2 regions of the Streptomyces sp. SD15 genome follow, and region 1 is predicted to be linked to the other one. Evidence: riboswitches for the same ligand, from Rfam matches in the RefSeq annotation. Region 1 holds a riboswitch; the other holds the start of a gene.
What was found. A riboswitch is a leader RNA that binds a small molecule or an ion and turns the genes downstream of it on or off. The one in region 1 is predicted to bind ZMP and ZTP.

Region 1 (4,403 bases):
GGTTCTACGAGCCCGAAGCGGGCGTCATCACGCTCGACGGGCGTCCGCTGGAGGACTGGGATCTGCCCCGGCTCCGCTCCTCCATCGGCTATGTGGAGCAGGACGCCCCGGTCCTGTCGGGTTCCCTGCGCGACAATCTGCTGCTCGGCAATCCGGAGGCCGACGACACCGACGTCACTCGCGTGCTGAAGACGACGCGGCTCGACGGACTGGTCGCGCGGCTGCCGCGCGGTCTCGACACGCTGGTCGGGCATCGCGGCACCAAGCTGTCCGGCGGCGAGCGCCAGCGCGTCGCGATCGCCCGCGCCCTGCTGCGCCGTCCGCGGCTGCTGCTCCTGGACGAGGCGACGTCGCAGCTCGACGCGGTCAACGAGGCCGCGCTGCGCGACACGGTCGCCGATGTCGCCCGTACGACCACGGTCCTCGTCGTCGCGCACCGGCTGTCCACCGTCACCATGGCCGACCGCATCGTCGTCATGGACGCGGGCCGGGTACGCGCCGTGGGCACCCACCGGGAACTCGTGGCCGGGGACCCGCTCTACGCGGAACTGGCCGCCACGCAGTTCCTCGCCACCACCGGCTGACGACCGAGGGACTTCGTGGGGGGATGCCCGTTCACCACACGAAGCGCGACCGACCCGCTCCGCTCCGCGAGAGCGTCTTCGCGCACACATGTATGCCCCCGGCACCGGGACGACCCGGCGACAGGCCCTGGCTAGGCCTGACGGCCGGAAGCAGCCCGGTGACGGGGGCGGCCAGGTCGGTGAGCTGGTGCAACTGGTGCAACTGGTGCAACTGATTGAGGTCGTTCAGGCGGCTGAGCCCGCGCAGCTGACTGGAGACCCGCGGGATGTCGTCCTGGTGCTCCGCGGGGATGCTCCTCACGGCAAGCGCGTCGAGCTGGGCGATCGGGTTCGGCTTTCCCGCGTCGTGGTTCGCGGCGGCGGCCGCCATCGGCGCGGCGAGGCCCGTGACGCCGACGGCGAGACCAACGGCGGCGACCGTACGTCAGGTTGAGATCATGCTGTCGGCAACGGTCCCGGACCCCTCACGGTCACGGCCCGGCCCCGCTCCTCGCCCGAGAGGCGCATCGTGCCGACTGCGCTTGCCGCGTGCCCTGCGGCGGAGGAGTCTCGAAGGAGACGCCCTTCGCGGCCCGCCCCTTAGCGGACTGCGGCCTTCCGAGGAGGTCATCATGGGCACCGCGCTAGGCCCCGCCTTCGACATCGAAACGCTTCGCCGGGGCATTGAAGGACACAGTGCGGCAGCTCTGCTGTCGCTCTACGCGGACGACGCGGAGGTACGCATCGTCGACCGCAACACCCAGCCGAGCCACCCGATGGTCAAACACGGCCGCGGCGAGATCGCCGACATGCTCAACGAGGTCTACAGCCGGGACATGACACACAAACTGGAACAGTGTGTCATCCAGGGCAACCACGTCGCCTTCACCGAGTCCTGCGAGTATCCCGACGGCGTGCGGGTGCTGGCCAGCTCGATGGTCTCGCTGCGCGACGGCAAGATCGTCGACCATACGTTGCTCCAGGCATGGGACGAGTAGGAAGGAACTGGCCGAAGGTCCAGATCACGTCTCGTCTGACCTGGACCTTCTCGGCGAAGGCCGCGATGGGGCGGTCGCGCCGGGCCCGGCGGCCACGGCTGGTTTCCGCGGCAGGCAGGCGCGTTTCCGTCTCGCTTGTGCGGTCGGCACTCAGAGCAGCGCGTTCTCACCCTCACCCTCCGACACCGCGTGCCGTTCGAACACGGCGCTTCCGGCGTCCGAGCGGTTGATCGTACGAGATACCCTGGTCGCGGGCTGTGACTGGCGCTGAGGTGGAGTACCACCGGGGAGCGGTCTGACGAACGCGTCTTTGCCGCGCGCCTGGGCGATTGTGTCAACGACGCTCAGGAGTAGCCCATGTCCCAGGCCCAGCTCATGGACGGCGCGGGTCTCGCGCGCCGCATCGTCGAGGAGACCGCCAAGCGTGCGGCGGATCTCACCGGGCGCACGGGGGTGGCGCCGTGTCTCGCGACGGTGCTGGTCGGCGAGGATCCCGCCTCGGTCACCTACGTCCGGATGAAGCAGAACCGCAGCCGCAAGGCCGGTATCGAGTCGCGGCACGTGGCCCTGCCCGCCGACACCACGACGGCCGAGCTGGTCGAGACGCTGACGGCACTGTCCGGCGACCCCAGCGTGCACGGCATCCTGCTGCAGCACCCCGTCGGGCCGCACATCGACGAGCGGGCGGCGTTCGAGGCCATCGCGCCGGAGAAGGACGTGGACGGGGTGACGCTGAGCTCGTACTCGGCGATGAGCTTCGGGCTGCCCGGCTTCGTGTCCTGCACCCCCGGCGGCATCATGCGGCTGCTCGACGAGTACGACGTGGACCCGGCGGGCAAGCGCGCCGTCGTGGTGGGGCGCAGCGCGATTCTCGGCAAGCCGGTCGGCATGCTGCTGCTCGGCCGCGACGCGACGGTGACGTACTGCCACTCGCGGACGACCGATCTGTCCTCGGTCGTCCGCGAGGCGGACATCGTGGTGGCCGCGGTGGGACGGCCCCGGCTGATCCACGGTGCGGACATCAAGCCGGGAGCCGTCGTGATCGACGCGGGCTACAACCCGGGCAACGTCGGTGACGTCGACTTCGACACCGCCCGCGAACGGGCCGGACTGATCACGCCGGTGCCGGGTGGTGTCGGCCCGATGACGATCGCGGTCCTGCTGGAGCAGACGGTGACCGGGGCCGAGCGCCAGGTTCGGGGCCTGATCAGCGCATCCACGCGCGGTACGACATCACATCCCCGGCCTTGAGGCCCGTACTCGGGATCGTCCTTCGTGACGGTGTCCTCAAGGCCGAGTACGGCGCCGGTCGCCGGGTCCAGGATCAGCATCCGGCGCTCGAAGCGGGCCTTGTCGTCGTACACGCACGCCTGCCCCTGGCGGCCCAGCCGGTCGGTGACGGCTCCGGCCGGGCGCAGCCTCTGCGCGTCCAGTTGAGTGGGGAGGTGTTCAGCGCCTCGTGCGACGTACCGGGTGCTGCGGCGACATCTGTGCACCGGGTTCCTGCTCGGCCTGACCTCGCCCTGGTGACGCTCTTTTCGGTCAGCCGACGTTGACCCTTTGGGCGAGGTCGGCGCGCAGCAGCATCCTGGACGACTCGTCCACCAGGTGTCGCAGGACGGACACGTAGGCTTCGTCGCCGCCCAGTTCATCCAGAATGCGGTGGGATGCGGCGCGGAACTCGTTGATGTCGTCCTCGTACCGACGAAGAACCACGGGTGAGAGAAGTACGTCGGTGAGTTCCGCCCGGGCGTGCGGGGAGTTCCTCGCGGCGGCGCTCAGCCCCAGGACACGTTCCGTGGCATGAGGCTCCGGCTCCTCAAGGGCGCAGGCCAGGAGATACGTCGCCGTGCCGTTCAGGAGGTCTTCGTTACGGCCGGACAGGATGTCTTCCTGGTCGTTGAATATCTGCCACAGGATGCCGAAGACATCGCCGAACTCGCGCCAGAGCTCCACCCTCTCCTTCTCGACACCCGCCAGTTGTGCTGCCATCGCCGTGACCATGCTGAAGGGGGCTCCGGACTTTCCTCTGTACGCCGTGGTCACCGCGTCTCGCGTGGCGGCGCGCGCATCTCCGCGAAGGTCTCTCAGCTGGCCCTGGGTCGCGACGATGCAGCACCGCACGATCTCGTCCGACAGGGCGCCGCGCACCGATGCCGGAATGCGCTGCGACTGAACGACGAGATGAGGGAGGGGAATTCCACAGACGAACGTCGCGAGCAGTGCCTCGCTCTCGCTGAGTTCACCGGCGAGGAACGCGCCCTGTCCGTCGGCCAGGTCATCGAGACAGCACGCCGAAGTCCACCACAGCTCATGCACGACAGCCAGCGGAACGGCGGGTTCGGGCGCGCCCGTCTCGACGGCGTGCACAATCATCGGCAGCACGGACAGGGGGTACTTGAACCCCCGATTCCGCACAAGTTGCGCAACCGCGTCGCGCACCGCGCCGGCCTCCGGGGCGAGTCCTTCGAGCGTGGCCCGCATCTCCGCGTCGATGGCCGCCGAGAACTGCCGATGTAGATCCAGGTACGACATGGAACGCACGTGCCGACTCCCCACCACCAAGATTGAATCGAGCACCGATTCGATCACTCCGGATGCCGGGCAACCAGAGCGACTTTCGGCCATGGCCGGCCAGTGGCGGTGACGGTGGCGGTTCTGCCCCCGACGGCTACCCCCCTGGCCGCACCAGACCGTGGTCGAAGGCGAACACCACCGCGTGCACACGGTCGCGCAGGCCCAGCTTGTCGAGGACACGGCCCACGTGGGTCTTCACGGTGGCTTCGCCGACGTGGAGTCGGGCGGCGATCTCCGCGTTCGACAGTCCGCGACCCAGCAGGAG
Region 2 (4,403 bases), on a different contig from region 1:
GGCTGGAGGGAGTGGCGTCGAAGGCCCGGGCGGTGGAGATCGCGAAGTCGCTGAACTAGCCAGAGCTGTCGTTGGAGCGGCCGGGATGGAGCGGCCGGAATCTGGTCGGCGCCGAGTGGGAACCCCGGCGGGTCGAGCGGTGTACCAGAAGTGACACGCGGCGCGGGACAGGCCGCACGGGTTCGACTGGCTGGTTGGGGGTTCGCATGCGCAGGATTCGTGAACTGGGCGCGTTGATGGGGGCGTTAGGGGTGCTGGGGGCGCTGGGGGTGTCCCTCGCCTTGGTGCTGCTGGGGGCGCCATCCGCGGTGGCCGGCGGTCCGACGAGTGTGCTGGTGGCGTCGCCGGAGAGTGCACAGATCACCGCTCTGTACTACTCGGACGTGCGGTACGGGGAGTTGGAACGCCTGCTCGGCAAGCCGGGCAGCGGCATACGCGAAGAACCGCCCGGGCTGGGCGTGGGCAGCGGACGTCAGCTCAATGTCACGTGGATGGCCCATGACGTGTCACCGTGGCGGGTCGACCGCGTCTATCCGGACTCGCCACGCAGCAAGGAGGTCTGGATACACACGGCGACCAACATGTCGAACTTGAACGGCTACTGGCACCGGGCCGAGCAACCGGCCCAGGTGCGCGCGCTGTTCAAGAAGCTGGGCGTGCTGGGCAAACCGTCCGGTGAGGGTGGGGGAGGCGTTTATCCCGCGCCCTGGCAGACGACGGAGGACGCCTCCGCCGCACCCGCACCGACGTCCACATCCACATCCATCGAGCGGCCCCGTGCGGCAACGACGACGGCTGCGGCGACGGCCGAGGACACCGGCTTGTGGTGGGCGGTAGCCGGACTCGCCGGGGGCCTGGCCCTCGGCAGCTGCGGGACCCTCCTGATACGCCGCGCGGCGGCCCGGCGTGAGGCTGCCGGACCGCCGCGGGAACCACGACACGAGTTGATCGACATGTAGCCCCCGCAGGGGTGCGGGTCAGCCGAGGTCGATCTCCGGGTAGAGCGGGAAGCCGGTCAGCAGGTCGGTGGCGCGGTGGGAGATCTCGTCGGAGATCTTCGGGTCCAGGACGTGCTGGGCCTTGGACGGGCTGCCCTTGGCGGTGGTGCCGGGCTCGGCGGTGGTGAGGACGCGGTCGATGAGGCCGGCGATCTCGTCCATCTCGGTCGTGCCCAGGCCACGGGTGGTCAGCGCGGGGGTGCCGATGCGGATGCCGGAGGTGTACCAGGCGCCGTTGGGGTCGGCGGGGATGGCATTGCGGTTGGTGACGATGCCCGAGTCGAGCAGCGCGGACTCGGCCTGGCGGCCGGTGAGGCCGTAGGAGGAGGTGACGTCGATCAGGTTGAGGTGGTTGTCGGTACCGCCGGTGACGAGGGTGGCGCCACGACGCATCAGGCCCTCGGCAAGGGCGCGGGCGTTGTCGACAACAGCCTGGGCGTAGTCACGGAACTCGGGGCGGCGGGCCTCGGCGAGCGCGACGGCCTTGGCGGCCATGACGTGCGGGAGGGGGCCGCCGAGGACCATCGGGCAACCGCGGTCGACCTGCTCGGCGAGGGTCTCGTCGCACAGGACCATGCCGCCGCGCGGGCCACGCAGCGACTTGTGGGTGGTGGTGGTGACGATCTGGGCGTGCGGGACGGGGTCGAAGTCGCCGGTGAGGACCTTGCCCGCGACCAGGCCGGCGAAGTGCGCCATGTCGACCATCAGGGTCGCGCCGACCTCGTCGGCGATCTCCCGCATGATGCGGAAGTTCACCAGGCGGGGGTAGGCGGAGTAGCCGGCGACGATGATCAGCGGCTTGAATTCACGGGCGGAGGTGCGCAGGGCCTCGTAGTCGATGAGGCCGGTGGCGGGGTCGGTGCCGTAGGAGCGCTGGTCGAACATCTTGCCTGAGATGTTCGGGCGGAAGCCGTGGGTGAGGTGGCCGCCGGCGTCCAGGGACATGCCGAGCATGCGCTGGTTGCCGAGGTCGCGGCGGAGCTGGGCCCAGTCGGCCTCGGTGAGGTCGTTGACGTTGCGGACGCCGGCCCGGTCCAGGGCGGGGGCCTCGACGCGGGCGGCGAGGACGGCCCAGAAGGCGACCAGGTTGGCGTCGATGCCGGAGTGCGGCTGGGCGTAGGCGTGCTCGGCGCCGAAGAGCTCGCGGGCGTGCTCGGCGGCGAGGGCTTCGACCGTGTCGACATTGCGGCAGCCGGCGTAGAAGCGGCGGCCGACGGTGCCTTCGGCGTACTTGTCGCTGAACCAGTTGCCCATGGCCAGGAGGGTGGCCGGGGAGGCGTAGTTCTCGGACGCGATCAGCTTGAGCATGTCGCGCTGGTCGGCGATTTCCTGACCGATGGCGTCGGCGACGCGGGGCTCCACGGCCCGGATCACGTCGAGGGCACTACGGAAGGCGGTGGACTCGGTGGAAAGGGGCTCTGGCATGACGGCCTCCGGACGTGGCGTTCGTTCGCGGTTCGGCCCAGGCGCACGGCACACAGTGATTGGGCCGCTCCCCGATGGTCGGTCCCATCCCAGCGCGCCAGTCACGGCCCGCGGATCAGCCTACCGGGCGCGCCGGATCGCAGGGTCCCCCAGTCCACCATCCGAGCGACGATAGGAAATAAGCCACAAGCCCACACAAGGCGCACTCCGGCGCAAGTAACAAGCTGCCCGATGCCGCAGGAAAGGAGATCCCGTGACCGCGACGGAGACCACGGAGGCGTACATCGCCCTGGCCGACGCGCACAGCGCGCACAACTACCACCCGCTGCCGGTTGTCGTTGCGACGGCGGACGGGGCCTGGATGACCGATGTCGAGGGTCGCCGCTATCTCGACCTGCTGGCCGGATATTCGGCGCTGAACTTCGGACATGGCCATCGGCGGCTGCTCGACGCGGCGAGAGCGCAGCTGGAGCGGGTGACGCTGACGTCGCGGGCGTTCCACCACGACCGGTTCGCTGACTTCTGTACGGAACTGGCGCAGCTGTGCGGCATGGAGATGGTGCTGCCGATGAACACGGGCGCCGAGGCGGTGGAGACCGCTGTGAAGACGGCCCGGAAGTGGGGATATCGCGTCAAGGGAGTCCCGGACGGAAGGGCGAGGATCGTCGTGGCGAGCAACAACTTCCACGGCCGTACGACGACGATCATCAGCTTCTCCACGGACCCGGAGGCGCGGGCCGGCTTCGGGCCGTACACACCGGGCTTCGACATCGTGCCGTACGGGGACCTGGCCGCGCTGCGGGCGGCGGTCACCGAGGAGACGGTCGCCGTCCTGCTGGAGCCGATCCAGGGCGAGGCCGGGGTGCTGGTACCGCCGGCCGGTTACCTCCCGGGCGTGCGGGAGCTGACGCGGGAGCGGAATGTCCTGTTCATCGCGGACGAGATCCAGTCGGGGCTGGGACGGACGGGCCGGACCTTCGCCTGTGACCACGAGGGTGTGGTGCCGGACATGTATGTGCTGGGCAAGGCGCTCGGGGGCGGTGTCGTGCCGGTGTCGGCGGTGGTGTCGAGCAGCGAGGTGCTCGGGGTGTTCAGCCCCGGTGAGCACGGGTCGACGTTCGGCGGGAATCCGCTGGCCTGTGCGGTGGCGCTGGAGGTGATCGCAATGCTGCGGTCGGGCGAGTACCAGCGGCGGGCGGCGGAGCTCGGCGAGCATCTGCACCGGGAGCTGGGGCTGTTGACAGGCACCGGCCATGTGACCCAGGTGCGGGGGCGCGGGCTGTGGGCGGGCGTCGACATCGCCCCGGAGTACGGCACGGGCCGGGAGATCTCCGAGCAGCTGATGGACCGCGGCGTCCTGGTCAAGGACACACACGGGGTCACGATCCGGATCGCCCCGCCCCTGGTCATCAGCAAGGAGGACCTCGACTGGGGGCTGGCTCAGCTGAGAGGGGTGCTCGGGGTCTAGGCCTCGTCAGACGATCACGTGTGGCAGGAAGCGGGCGTACTCGTCCGTGATCAGGCCGGACGACTCGCGGATGCCGAGACCCGCCGACTCGTCCTCGACGACCCAGGCGCCGAGGACGACGCGGTTGCCGTCGAAGGAGGGGAGGGGGGCCAGCTCCTGGTAACAGCAGGGTTCGTCACGTACGAGGGGGGCTGCGCCGGGTTCGTGGACGGTGACACCGGCGCCCTCGCGGCCGAGGAGGGGCTTGGCGACGTACCCCGTCGTCCTGGCCAGCTCCCTCGGGCCGTCGAGGTGGGCGGGGAGGAGGTTCGGGTGGCCGGGATACAGCTCCCAGAGGATGGCGAGGAGTGCCTTGTTGGAAAGGAGCATCTTCCAGGCGGGCTCGATCCACATCGTCGTGCCCGTGCCGCCGCCGTTGTCGAGGGTGTTCAGGACGTGGTCGGCGAAGCGGTCGGAGGTGAGCCATTCCCAGGGGTAGAGCTTGAAGCAGCTGCGGATGAAGTGGAGCTGGT

Region 2: linked by a shared signal. The riboswitch ahead of ACX28W_RS35445 (glycine hydroxymethyltransferase) and the one ahead of ACX28W_RS04195 (bifunctional 5,10-methylenetetrahydrofolate dehydrogenase/5,10-methenyltetrahydrofolate cyclohydrolase) in region 1 are both predicted to bind ZMP and ZTP.

The regions. Positions count from the first base shown of each region.
Region 1 is NZ_JBTLMO010000003.1:146,823-151,225, forward strand. Features, by position in the region: gene ACX28W_RS04180 (ABC transporter ATP-binding protein) at 1-584, shown strand, start outside; partial or broken gene ACX28W_RS04185 (hypothetical protein) at 724-954, opposite strand; gene ACX28W_RS04190 (nuclear transport factor 2 family protein) at 1,196-1,561, shown strand; ZMP/ZTP riboswitch at 1,809-1,895, shown strand; gene ACX28W_RS04195 (bifunctional 5,10-methylenetetrahydrofolate dehydrogenase/5,10-methenyltetrahydrofolate cyclohydrolase) at 1,919-2,812, shown strand; gene ACX28W_RS04200 (hypothetical protein) at 2,809-3,117, shown strand; gene ACX28W_RS04205 (polyprenyl synthetase family protein) at 3,104-4,096, opposite strand; gene ACX28W_RS04210 (response regulator) at 4,233-4,403, opposite strand, start outside.
Region 2 is NZ_JBTLMO010000052.1:27,340-31,742, reverse strand. Features, by position in the region: gene ACX28W_RS35455 (hypothetical protein) at 1-59, shown strand, start outside; gene ACX28W_RS35450 (hypothetical protein) at 207-959, shown strand; gene ACX28W_RS35445 (glycine hydroxymethyltransferase) at 978-2,423, opposite strand; ZMP/ZTP riboswitch at 2,452-2,538, opposite strand; gene rocD (ornithine--oxo-acid transaminase) at 2,677-3,891, shown strand; gene ACX28W_RS35435 (glutathionylspermidine synthase family protein) at 3,898-4,403, opposite strand, start outside.